3 regions of the Kushneria phosphatilytica genome follow, and region 2 is predicted to be linked to each of the others. Evidence: predicted binding sites of a transcription regulator. Region 2 holds the regulator's gene; each other region holds the start of a gene.
What was found. Region 2 encodes LexA, which represses DNA repair genes until DNA is damaged. Its sites were predicted from a motif close to TACTGTNTANNTANACAGTA; they were not measured.
Positions count from the first base shown of each region.

Region 1: FY550_RS05440 (putative DNA modification/repair radical SAM protein) is a predicted target of LexA. The motif match lies at 2,375-2,394, and genes of this name have one in related genera.
Region 3: recN (DNA repair protein RecN) is a predicted target of LexA. The motif match lies at 1,634-1,653, and genes of this name have one in related genera.

Region 1 covers NZ_CP043420.1:1,224,789-1,229,024, reverse strand. Annotated here, with positions in the region: gene fhuB (Fe(3+)-hydroxamate ABC transporter permease FhuB) at 1-621, shown strand, start outside; gene FY550_RS05445 (multidrug ABC transporter permease/ATP-binding protein) at 574-2,274, opposite strand; gene FY550_RS05440 (putative DNA modification/repair radical SAM protein) at 2,414-3,631, shown strand; gene FY550_RS05435 (TIGR03915 family putative DNA repair protein) at 3,652-4,236, shown strand, end outside.
Region 2 covers NZ_CP043420.1:1,575,639-1,579,874, reverse strand. Annotated here, with positions in the region: gene FY550_RS07210 (mechanosensitive ion channel family protein) at 1-402, opposite strand, end outside; gene nagZ (beta-N-acetylhexosaminidase) at 467-1,489, opposite strand; gene FY550_RS07200 (TetR/AcrR family transcriptional regulator) at 1,544-2,242, opposite strand; gene lexA (transcriptional repressor LexA) at 2,362-2,988, shown strand; gene FY550_RS07190 (hypothetical protein) at 3,052-3,294, opposite strand; gene FY550_RS07185 (DUF6586 family protein) at 3,417-3,875, opposite strand; gene topA (type I DNA topoisomerase) at 3,894-4,236, opposite strand, start outside.
Region 3 covers NZ_CP043420.1:3,112,733-3,116,968, reverse strand. Annotated here, with positions in the region: gene recN (DNA repair protein RecN) at 1-1,608, opposite strand, end outside; gene grpE (nucleotide exchange factor GrpE) at 1,841-2,494, shown strand; gene dnaK (molecular chaperone DnaK) at 2,619-4,236, shown strand, end outside.

The sequences.
Region 1 (4,236 bases), 350 kb from region 2:
TTCGGTACGCTGGGGGCGCTGCTGACCCTGGGCTTGCTGGTGCTGCTCAACCGGCGTAACGGACTGGCGCCGCAACGTCTACTGCTCTCCGGGGTAGCCATTACGGCCCTGTTCGATGCCCTGCAGCGTCTGGCGCTGTCGGGTAACAGCCCGCGCACCCAGAAGCTGCTCGCCTGGATCTCGGGCTCAACCTACTACGTGGATGGCACCACGGCGCTGATCGCTCTGGCAGCGGCCGCCGTGCTATTGATCGCGACGCTCCCCTTCCACCGCTGGCTGGATTTGTTGCCACTGGGCGAGGACAGCGCCCATGCGCTGGGCATCAATGTTCGGTTCAGTCGCATCCTGCTGCTGGCGCTGATGGCCGTGATGACGGCCGGCGCCACGCTGGTGGTGGGGCCGCTTTCCTTCATCGGACTGATGGCGCCGCACATGGCACGGCTGGTGGGACTGCCGGACGCCCGCTCGCATCTGCTGGGCGCCGGGTTGATCGGCATGCTGATCATGGTGCTGGCAGACTGGCTGGGCCGAATAGTGGCCTTCCCCGATCAGATTCCTGCCGGGCTCGTCGCCTCACTGATCGGGGGAGCCTGGTTCATGTGGGGATTGCGCCGGCTCTGACGCTACCTGCAACGCATCGTGGGAGGCGCGGTGATAATCATCGCCCTCCAGTTCGCGCAGTTGCCCATTCTGCATCAGCAGCAGCCGATCCGCCTGCGCGAAATAGCGCTCATCATGAGTGATCGCAATCACCGTAATGCCGAGGCGGCGCAGCTCGGGCAACAGCTCAAGATAAAAGGCCCGGCGGAACACCGGGTCCTGGTCCGCGGCCCATTCATCCAGCAGCAGTATGTCGCGCTGTTCGGCCACCGCCAGCAGCAGGGCAAGTCGCTTGCGCTGCCCCTGGGAGAGGCGAGTATCGTTAAGGCGGCCCGCCGTGAGACTGACTTTTTCACGCATGCCGAGCCGGTCCAGCCATGCATCGACCAGGACCGGGTCTGCCTCTTCGCCGTCCGGCCCGAGCAGCCGATCGAACAGATGAAAATCGGTCAGCACCGCAGCAAAGCGCTCTCGCCAGGCCGGCCGCAGGACGTCGGTAATACTCTGTCCATCCAGTTTCAGCATCCCTTCATGCGGTGCGTACAAGCCACTCAACAGCCGGCCGAAGGTTGACTTGCCGCTGCCGTTGCCGCCGATCACGAATACCTGCTCGCCCCGTTTCAGCGTGAGCGCGAGCGGCCCGACCGTGAAGGGTTCATCCTCACCGCGGGGCGCATAGGTGTAACGCACACCTTCCAGGGTCAGTTGCTGCCAGTCATCGGGCAACTGCTCGGCGGGCTGGAAATCCGGGTGCCAGGGCGCCAGTTCCAGCGCCTGCAGCCGTCGGAAGGCAACTTCCCCTGAAAGTAGCGTCGGCAGTGCACCGACGGCCTGAATCAGCGGCGCCCGAATGAACAGCAGCGTCAGGGCAAAGGTGGCCGCGACCGCTGTACTCGCCCATCCGAAGGCATTGGCCAGCAGAAAGACCACCCCAATGGCCCCGAGCATCATGATATTGGTCCAGTTACCGGCCGAGAGATGACTGGTATCGGAACGGATGATGTGGTGCCGGTAGTCCCGTGCGTGGCGAGTGAAATCCTCTTCATACAGCTGCTGCGCCCGATCACGGTTCAGCGCCAGCTCGCGACGTCCATCAATGATGGCCTGAAAGTCGCCATAGAGCTGATCTTCTGCGTCCCGGATATGCCCCAGATGGTGATAGACGCTGCGCACCATTCGACTCCCCACGGCCAGCGTGACAATCAGCCAGGCAGCGGTGACCAGAAACAGGGGCACGGAGAGCATCACCAGATAGACCGTCGCCGCCAGCGACAGCACCACCCCCTGAATCAGCTCGGGCAGGCGCACAAAGGCCACGGTGATGTTGCGAATGTCACTGGAAAGGGCTGCCAGCAGCGGTGCACTGCCCAGCGCTTCGATACGCTCGATATCGGTATCCAGCAAACGTTTGACCAGCCGCCCCCGCAGGTTATAGACAAAGCGATGGCCCAGCAGGGTCAGCGACAGTTGCGCCGCCAGCGAGATCACCAGCAATAATGCAATCAGTCCAAGAAAAGGCCACAGCGTCGCAATGGTTTGCCCCTGCGCGTCGATCAGGCGCCGATTGATGAAGGCGATCACGCCAATGCCCAGCACGGCACTGAGCAGGCTGAGTACCATAACGGCAATGAACGACAGACGATAATGGCGCAATACGACCTTGAGCAGCGTCATGACAGGTTGGATCCGAACAGGAAAAAGCCAATGGGCGGGTAACCGTTAACGATTCTCATTTTGCCATCAACGTCGATGCATTGCATGCACCAGCCCCAAATACTGTATACTTGAACAGTATTCGACCCGGAGCATGCTCATGGCTCAAGAGCTCTCTCAGAAACTGATCGTACTGGCCGATGCCGCCAAGTATGACGCCTCCTGTGCCAGCAGTGGTGCACCGCAGCGTTCATCGAAGGGGCGGACGGGGTTGGGTGCGACCAACGGCACCGGGATCTGTCACAGTTTCACGCCGGATGGTCGCTGCGTGTCACTGCTCAAGATTCTGCTGACCAACTTCTGCCTCTACGACTGCCAATACTGCATCAATCGCCGCTCTTCGAGTGTGCCGCGGGCGCGCTTCACTCCGGAAGAAGTGGTCGAGCTGACCCTGTCGATGTATCGCCGCAACACCATCAGTGGCCTGTTTCTGAGCTCGGGCATCATTCGCTCCAGTGACTACACCATGGAACAGCTGGTCCGCGTCGCCCGGCTACTGCGTCATACACATGAGTTTCGCGGTTATATTCATCTCAAGACCATCCCCGATGCCTCCCCCGAACTGATCCGCGAGGCGGGTGAGCTGGCCGACCGACTCAGCGTCAATATCGAACTGCCTACCGATGCCGGTCTCACCCGGCTGGCCCCGGAGAAAAACGTCGGCAGCATTCATACCGCCATGAACACCATTCATCAGGGTGTCGAGGCCGCAGCCGAACGCGGCGCCCCCCGCTTCACCCCCGGGGGCCAGAGCACCCAGATGATCATCGGCGCCGATGACAGCGACGATCACACCATCCTGCATCGGGCCCAGTCGCTCTATGGTGACTTCCGGCTCAAGCGGGTTTACTACTCGGCCTTCAGCCCTATCCCACAGAGTCCGAACTCGGTGCCGCTGGCGCCACCACCCCTGATGCGTGAACATCGGCTTTATCAGGCCGATTTCCTGATGCGGGGTTACGGTTTCCGCGCCGAGGAGCTGTTGAGCAGCCGACGTCAGCTCGATCTCGATATTGACCCCAAGCTGGCCTGGGCGCTCGACCACCGCGAGCACTTTCCTGTTGATCTCAATCGCGCCGAGCCGATGATGATGGCTCGGGTGCCCGGGCTGGGCATGACCAGCGTACATCGGCTGATCGAGCTGCGCCGCGAGCGCCGCATTCGTTATGCCGATGTCGCCCGCCTGCGTTGCGTACTGGATCGGGTGACACCCTTTATCGTCACCCAGGACTATCGTCCGCGCGGCGATGGCATCGAGAGCGCAGCCCTGCGTCAGTCACTGAATACGCCCCGGCCTTCGCAGCTGGCGCTCTGGTAAGTCTCGACAGGAGTTCTTGCATGACGCTGATCACCGTCACACTGGAATCCGATACCTTCCGGGCCTGGCGTGCGCACGCACGTCACCTGCTGGCTGCCGATATCGCCCCGGAGCATGTTCTCTGGCAGGACAGTGACAGCAGCGGTGATCTGTTCGCCGATGCCAGCTGCCAACCTTGCCCTGAAGTGGTGACACGACGTCTGACTCTATCGCGTCGGGCCATCGACTGGCTCGAAACGGCCTCGCGTTTTCTGCCTCATTCACTCCATGAGCCGACCCAGAGCCGCTGGAGTCTGCTTTATCGCATTGTCTGGCGGCTGGCCCGGGGCGACGGCGCGGCACTGCTGGCCGGAGATCGAGATGGCAGTGTGCTGCATCAGCGTATCAAGGCCGTCGAGCATGAAGCGCATCACCTGCATGCCTTTCTCAGATTTCATCGCCGTGCAATCGATGAGTCGGGTGAGCCCGAGTTCGTGGCCTGGTTTGAACCCGCCCACGATGTGTTGCAGGAAGCCGGCGAACACTTTCTGGCCCGGATGGGTCAGCGCCGGTGGCTCATCGCCACGCCACTGGGCGCCGTTCGGGGAGATGGAGAGCGTTTCGAC
Region 2 (4,236 bases):
CGGAAAAACCAGTCGCTGCTCAAGCCGTCGCAGCAGCCGAATGCCGCCCCATGCCAGCAGTAGCAGGGTGATCAGTGCACCGATCAGCGATAGATAGCGAGCCATCGTATCAATACCGAAATGACTACCCGCCACACCAATACTGACGATGAGCGCTGTCAGCCAGATCCAGATACGCAGAGGAACACGCAGACCGTGAATGATGGGGTCGTCCCAGCGGCGCGGCGAGCGTCGCAACCGATGCTCGAGACGCGACATCAGATAATAAAGGCCAAGATCGATGATCACGGCGACAAGCAGCAGCAACCCCGGTAACAGGATCCAGCCCGGCACGTGCAGCCACTGGGCAAGATGATGCTGAAGTGAGCCAGCCAGGGCAGCACCCGAATCGATGATATTCATAGCAATCTGGATTAATTTGAAAACAGGGCATTCAGGAAAAGCACGCAACCTCTCTGCACACGCCCTACTCCAGTTGCTGCAAGCGCACCCTGATATCTTTCAAACGGGCATCGTCTGTCAGCTTGCTCAATGGCGGCCGCGTTCCGGCCAGCTGAAGCCGCCTCAGGTGCTTTTGCTGGAGGGGTAAAGTCCCGGAATCATCGATCACTCGACGGGCCTGAGCGGCAGCTTCGGCATCATTGCACATCAGGATCAGATCACAGCCTGCCTGTAGCGCCGCACGGGCACGCGCCGCAGCATCTCCTGCCACATGGGCTCCCTGCATCGATAGATCATCGGAGATGATGGCACCGGCAAAGTCCGGCAATGCGCGCAGCATATCGAGCCAGCGCGATGAAAAACCGGCCGGCTGAGTATCCACGGCAGTAAAACGAACATGAGCCGGCATGATACCGGAAAGGCGACCCGCCAGTTGCTCGAAGGGAACCAGATCGCGAGCACGCAGCTCGGCCAGAGATCGATCATCTTCCGGCAGGGTCAGATGAGAATCCAGAGTGACCCCCCCATGACCGGGAAAATGCTTGCCTACTGCCGCCATACCGGCCTCTGACAAACCGTCGATAAAGGCGCCAGCCAATGTCACCACAGCAGCCGGGTCGCTTGAGAATGCCCGGTTGCCAATGGCCGGGCAACGGGCATCATCCAGATCCAGTACCGGGGCGAAACTGAAATCGACACCGCACGCTGCCATCTCGGTCGCCAGCAACCAGCCTGTATCGTGCGCCAGCACCACAGCCGCCTCGGGATCCTGCTGCCAGAAACGCCCCAGAGCGGCCATGGGAGGCAGACGAGTCACCCCCTCACGCAAGCGCTGTACGCGTCCACCCTCCTGATCAATGGCAATCAATAACTGGTCATTGATCGCCCGGATGTCATTGCATAATGCTCGCATCTGTGCCGGAGAGACGAGATTCCGAGCAAAAAGAATAATGCCGCCAAGCGCCGGATCCTGCAGCCACTCGCGCTCTTCATCATTGAGCTCAGTGCCTGCAATATCACACATTACCGCACCGCTCACACCGTCCATGAGGGTCTACTCCTGTCCTGTTGGGTGAGCATCGGCCTCCCACCGGCGACACACTCAAGCGCGGAAGAATAGTGCATTATCAGCATCACGCTCCTCGCGTGTCGTTGTGTTCATTTCAGGTAATGGGGCTCTCATGGCACTGATGGCGACCGGTTTAAGCCGCTGCGTCAGAGTGCGTATTCGTACCTGCTGGTGGTAACCGGTTTCAGCCAGATCACGTAGTGTGACCGGATCCGAGAGCGTAAAGATGACCGAACCCAGCAGGAAATGCAGTCGCCAGAATCGCTCTTCCGCGGGCAATTCCGGTGTTGCCTGTCGCAAGAGCTCCAGAAAGCGCCTCATGCTATCGCCATAGCGATCCTGAAGGTGCTTGCGCAGATGCGCCTGGCTCTGGCTATAAGCCACTCCAAGCAATTTCATGAAAGTCCGCAGGTCGCCGCTTTCCGAAGGTGTTTCCAGCATGCTGCGAAACAGGACATCAAGCAGTTGCTCGAGTGTTGGTGGCCGATCGTTGACACACTGCATTTCGAGCTGATCAAGCTCAGCATGAAAATAAGCGCAAAAAGGCGTCAGATAGCGGGAAAAGACCGATTCAATCAGGGCCTGCTTGGAACCGAAATGATAGTTGACCGCCGCGAGATTGACACCGGCATCGCTGGTGATGCGCCGTAAGGAGGTCTCTGTAAAGCCGTGCTCGGCAAACAGCGCCTCGGCTGTATCAAGCAGGCGGGTCACGGTGTCATTGGCCGTCATGGCAGTGTCGCTTGTCCATTTGTTGCAATCTCGGAACCCTGGAGCGTTCCGGCGGTTGGCATCCATCCAACAGCTGGATACAATTACAGGCTGTATACATTAACATCGTGAGCTCGCCCATGACACGTCCGCTCACCCAGCGCCAGCAGCTGGTTTACGACTTCATCCTTCAGACCATTCAGGATTTCGGCTACCCGCCGACTCGGGCCGAAATTGCCTCGGCACTGGGATTCCGCTCCCCCAATGCCGCCGAGGAACATTTGCGCGCCCTGCGCCGCAAGGGCGTGATCGATATGGTGCCCGGGACCTCACGAGGTATTCGACTGCCGCACAACGAGGAAGTGCCCGATGGGCTTCCGGTCATTGGCGAGGTCGCCGCCGGCAGTCCCATTCTGGCGGCCGAACACATCGATCGTCACTGTCCACTACCCGCCGATTTCTTTACTCCCAATGCGGACTACCTCTTGCGAGTACGAGGTCTATCGATGCGAGATGCCGGCATACTCGAAGGCGACCTGTTGGCGGTGCATCGCACCACCGATATTCGTAACGGCCAGATCGTGGTGGCCCGACTGGATGATGAAGTCACGGTCAAACGCTTTGAACGCCAGAACAATCAGGTGCGTCTGCTGGCCGAAAATCCCGATTTTCAGCCTATTGAAGTCGATACAACCTGCCAGACACTGGAAATCGAAGGTATCGGCGTCGGGATCATCCGCGGGGGCAACGGTCAGGGGCTCGACTGAGTCTGTTGTCTCTCTCGTCCATAACCTGCCCGACATGATGTCGGGCATCGGCTTTGTCACTCGTCAGTGAACAACCGACGGGCGCTCACTCTCCTCTTCGGCCTCATCTCCCTCCCACAGGGTTGTGCGTGAAATGACATGATCGAGCATTTCGCGCGCCACTTCGAAACGGCTGCAACGCAGCATATCCAGCACTTCACTGGAAAACCGGATGGCCACCAGCGGTTCCTCATTGCCCTGTGAAGGCCGCAGCACCACCTCGCCATCGGCAAGTTCAACAATCTCCAGAATCGCGGCGTCGGACATTGATTACCTCTCTGACCATAAGCGGACAGTACTGTATGTCTGTCCGACAACGAAAAGCGACCACGGCAGTCATCTGCCGTGGTCGCTATGCAAGATCAGCCTAACACGGCCAATACTCGGCGTCACCACTCTACTCCGGTCTCGCGTAACGCCGGCAGTAGCGTCGCAAATCCCGCAAGCGCATCATGGAGGTCATCAGCCAGCCCGGCACGGCCGGTCGTGGTAATGGTCATGCTGGGCCGCTGACGCATTGCAGCGCCTTCTTCGCCATGCAATCGATCAATATGCCACAACAGCCTTGCCAGCCAACTGCTGCCGTCCTCGCGCAGGGCGCGCAGGCGCTCGATTTCCGCCACACTGCGCGGTGGATCAAGCAATGCCTGTCGCCATTCCATATCCGGCCAGTTACAGATATGGGCAATCTCTTCGATGAGTGAGGCCAACGCCAGCTCAAGCTGTGCCAGCGCACTCTCTTCCAGCGCCATACGGCGCGCATCGGCATGTTCGTCTTCGCCCACCGGCATCGCCAGTAGCAAGCGTGCCTGATAAAGCAACTGATTGGTGCGTGCACGTGCGCTCATGGCTCACCATCCGAAAGATTACGATGCCTTGCGACTCTTGCGATTATCCTCGACCTGCCATTGACCCTGATCAAAAATCGCCCGCCAGCCGCTTGCCTTGCCGTCAACCTCGGTCAGCACATACTGACTCTTCGTCTTGCGTGAAAAACGGATCTGGGCCGGATTGCCCTCCGGATCTTCGCTCGGCGCATCCAACAGAAAGAGATACTTTTCAGGCAACTCCTCGGCGTGTGCCTTGAGTTCCTTTACCAGGGGTGGACGGGTTTCACGGTTTTTGGGGAACTGGCTGGCCGCCAGAAACAGGCCACTGGCGCCATCACGCAACACATAGTGATCATCCACCTTGCGGCAGGCCAGCTCC
Region 3 (4,236 bases), 1.5 Mb from region 2:
ATTGACACCACCGAGCATGCGGGCCAGCTCGCGAATCCGGCCGCTTTCATCCAGCAGTGCCATGGAGGTATGGGTGCTGTCGTCGCCGGCCTGTTTTTCGATGTGCAAATGCTGATGGCCCTGAGCTGCCACCTGAGGCAAGTGAGTGACGCAGAGTACCTGACCGTGGGTGCCAAGCTGGCGCAGCAACTGACCCACAATTTCGGCAGTGGCGCCGGATATACCAACATCGACTTCATCGAAGACCAGTGGGGACATGGCGCTGTGACGCGCTGCTACGACCTGAATGGCCAGACTGATGCGTGACAGTTCACCCCCGGAGGCGACCCGGGTGAGAGGTCGGGCCGGCTGTCCCGGATTGGCGCTGATCAGAAAGCGAACATGGTCAAAGCCATCGGGCTGGGCGGTCTCCCGTTTCTCGACTGCCACCTCGAAGCGGGCCTTTTCCATGCCGAGAAAGGTCAGTTGCTGTTGAACCGACTCACCCAGCTCGGAGGCTGCCTGATGGCGCCGCTCCGAAACGGTACGCGCCAGCTCCCGCCAGCTCTCTCGCGCCGTCTCGCTCTCACGGGCCAGGGTATCGATATCCTGTTCATCATCATCGAGCTGATTCAGTTCATCGCGCAGCCGGCGATGCAGCGTCGTGACTTCTTCCGGCATGACATGATGCTTGCGGGCGATGCGATGTACTTCTGCCAGACGTTCTTCTATGCGCTCCAGTCGTTCGGGATCAAGTTCGGTAGTTTCGACATGGTAGTGCAACTCGCGTCCGGCCTCTTCAAGCTGAATCCGCGCGCTGTCGAGCATTTCTCGCACCTCGGCCAATCTGCCATGATCGGCACCGGGTAGCTGGTCCAGGCGTTGCATGGCTCTGGAGAGGCGTGACAGGGCTCCATCCTCATCATGATCGCAGCAGTCTGCGGCGAACTGGGCATCGCCAACGATCTGCTCGGCATTGGCCAGTTCGGTCTGCTGCTGCTCCAGTACTGTCAGTTCATCCTCCTCCAGGGCGAGGTGATCAAGCTCTTCGACCTGGTAGCGCAGCAACTGACGTCGTGCCCTGGTTTCATCATCTGCTTCACGCGCCTGCTTGAGCCGCCGGCGGATCTGTTGCCAGTGCCGATAATGGCTTGCCAGGGTTTCAGTCTGTGTTTGCAGGCCAGCGAATTCATCCAGCATCCGCAGGTGGGTGTCTTCACGTAACAGTGCCTGATGAGCATGCTGGCCATGGATGTGGATCAGTTGTTCACCAAGTGCCCGGAGGTCGGCAATGGTGCAGGGGGTGCCGTTGATCCACGCCTTCGAGCGACCTTCGCTGGCAATGGTGCGACGCAACAGACACTCGTCGTCGTCGAGTTCACGCTCTTGCAACCACGCCCTGGCTTCCGGAAGGTGGCTGATATCAAACCGGGCCGAGAGCTCAGCCCGGCGCGCGCCGTGACGTACGCTACCGGCATCGGCACGCTCACCCAGACAGAGCGACAGAGCGCCCAGCAGAATGGATTTGCCGGCCCCGGTTTCCCCGGTAATGGCCGTCATGCCGCTGCGAAAGTCCAGTTCCAGATCTTCGACGATGGCGTAATCACGAATGGTGAGCTGTGCCAGCATGGTCGCTCCCTGTATAAAAGTACGGGTCTGGTTTTTTATACAGTGATCGGGTTTGCCCTTCAATCCCTGCCTGCCTCTCTGATTGACCTTTCCTTTAACGACAGACTTGAGATTGCGGTGATCATCCCCATTACAGGGCGCAGACAGCGCCGCTATCGCGGCCGGCATTGTCCGATCGTCAGGAACATGACGAGTTCGGAGAGGCAACGGTTTTCAACAGGAGGCTTCTCGTATGGCCAGAGATCCACAGCAGCCCAGGGATGAAGAGCTCGAGCGCGCGGAGCGTGATGCCGAGCCTCAGCCGCTGGAAGACGAACAGGTTGCGTCCGAGAACATTGGCGAGACGCTGGAAGAGAGCGACGCCCTTCACGCAGAAGGGGAAACGTTCGAAGGCGGAGATCCCGAAGCCGATGTGCTGGCTTCTCGTGTTGCCGAGCTGGAAACAGAGCTCGAGCAGGCGAAGGAGCAGCAATTACGAGCTTCCGCGGAAGCCCAGAATGCTCGTCGGCGGGCCGAACAGGATGTCGAAAAAGCGCGCAAGTTCGCGCTGGAGAAGTTCGTCAAGGAGCTGCTGCCGGTCGTCGACAGTCTCGAGAAGGCCCTGGAAAACATGGGTGATGAGGCCACCGAGACCCATCGTGAAGGGGTATCGATGACCCTGAAGATGCAGCTCGATGTGCTGGGCAAGTTTGGTGTTGAGCAGGTTGAGCCGCAGGGCGAGCCCTTTGATCCGCAGTATCACGAGGCCATGTCGATGGTGCCCAACCCGGAGATGGAGCCCAACACCGTGATGGATGTGATGCAAAAGGGATACACCCTCAACGGTCGATTGGTTCGTCCGGCGATGGTGGTCGTCAGCAAGGCCCCGGATGGGCAGGGTTCATAACTGCTGAATTCGGAAGGTGTTGCCCGGGCCTTGAAAGCGGCCCAGGCATACCCCACATAAGCAGACAGCGACGCGGCACTTGCCGCAGATGATTGAGTCAGACGATTTTTTTCGAGGTGACACCATGGGACGCATTATCGGTATCGACCTGGGAACGACCAACTCCTGCGTGGCCGTTCTCGATGGTGACAAGACGCGGGTAATCGAAAACGCGGAAGGTGCCCGCACGACGCCCTCCATCGTCGGTTATACCGATGACGGCGAGACACTGGTGGGTCAGGCGGCCAAGCGCCAGGCCGTCACCAACCCGTCCAATACACTGTATGCCATCAAGCGTCTGATCGGCCGCAAGTTCAGCGACGATGTGGTACAGAAGGACATCAAGATGGTGCCCTTCAAGATCGTCGAAGCCGACAATGGCGATGCCTGGGTACAGGTCAACGATCAGAAGATGGCACCGCCGCAGGTCAGCGCGGAAGTACTCAAGAAGATGAAGAAAACTGCCGAGGACTATCTCGGCGAAGAAGTGACCGAAGCGGTCATTACCGTGCCGGCCTACTTCAATGACTCGCAGCGTCAGGCCACCAAGGATGCCGGCCGTATTGCCGGTCTTGAAGTCAAGCGCATCATCAACGAGCCGACCGCCGCTGCACTGGCCTATGGCATGGACCGCAGTGGTGGCGACCGAACCATCGCGGTCTATGACCTGGGCGGCGGTACCTTTGACATCTCGATCATTGAAGTCGCTGACGTCGATGGCGAGAAGCAGTTTGAAGTGCTGGCCACCAATGGTGACACCTTCCTGGGTGGCGAAGACTTTGATCTCAAGCTGATCGATTATCTGGTTCAGCAGTTCAAGAATGATTCGGGCATCGATCTCTCCGGTGATTCGCTGGCCATGCAGCGTCTCAAGGAAGCAGCCGAAAAGGCCAAGATCGAGCTTTCTGCCGCACAGCAGACCGAAGTCAATCTGCCTTATATCACTGCGGATCAGAATGGTCCCAAGCACATGGCCGTCAAGGTCACGCGGGCCAAGCTGGAGTCGCTGGTCGAGGATCTGGTGCAGCGTTCGCTGGAACCCTGCAAGACCGCCATGGAAGACGCTGGCCTGTCCAGCAGCGAAATTCATGATGTGATTCTGGTCGGCGGTCAGACCCGTATGCCGCTGGTGCAGAAGAAGGTCGCCGAGTTCTTTGGCAAGGATGCGCGCAAGGACGTCAACCCGGACGAAGCCGTGGCGGTAGGTGCGGCTCTGCAGGGCGGCGTGCTTGGTGGTGACGTCAAGGACGTGCTGCTGCTTGATGTGACGCCGCTGACGCTGGGGATCGAAACCCTGGGTGGCGTGATGACGCCGCTGATCGAGAAGAACACCACGATCCCGACCAAGAAGACTCAGACCTTCTCCACTGCCGAGGACAACCAGACAGCCGTGACCATTCACGTGCTGCAGGGTGAGCGCAAGCAGTCGGGTCAGAACAAGTCGCTGGGTCGTTTCGACCTCTCGGATATTCCGCCGGCACCACGCGGTGTTCCGCAGATCGAAGTGGCGTTCGACCTTGATGCCAACGGCATTCTCAACGTCTCTGCGAAGGACAAGGCAACCGGCAAGGAACAGTCGATCGAGATCAAGGCTTCCGGTGGTCTGACCGAGGAAGAGATCGACCAGATGGTCCAGGATGCCGAGGCGCACGAGGCCGAGGACAAGAAGTTCGAAGAGCTTGTGCAGCTGCGTAACCAGGCCG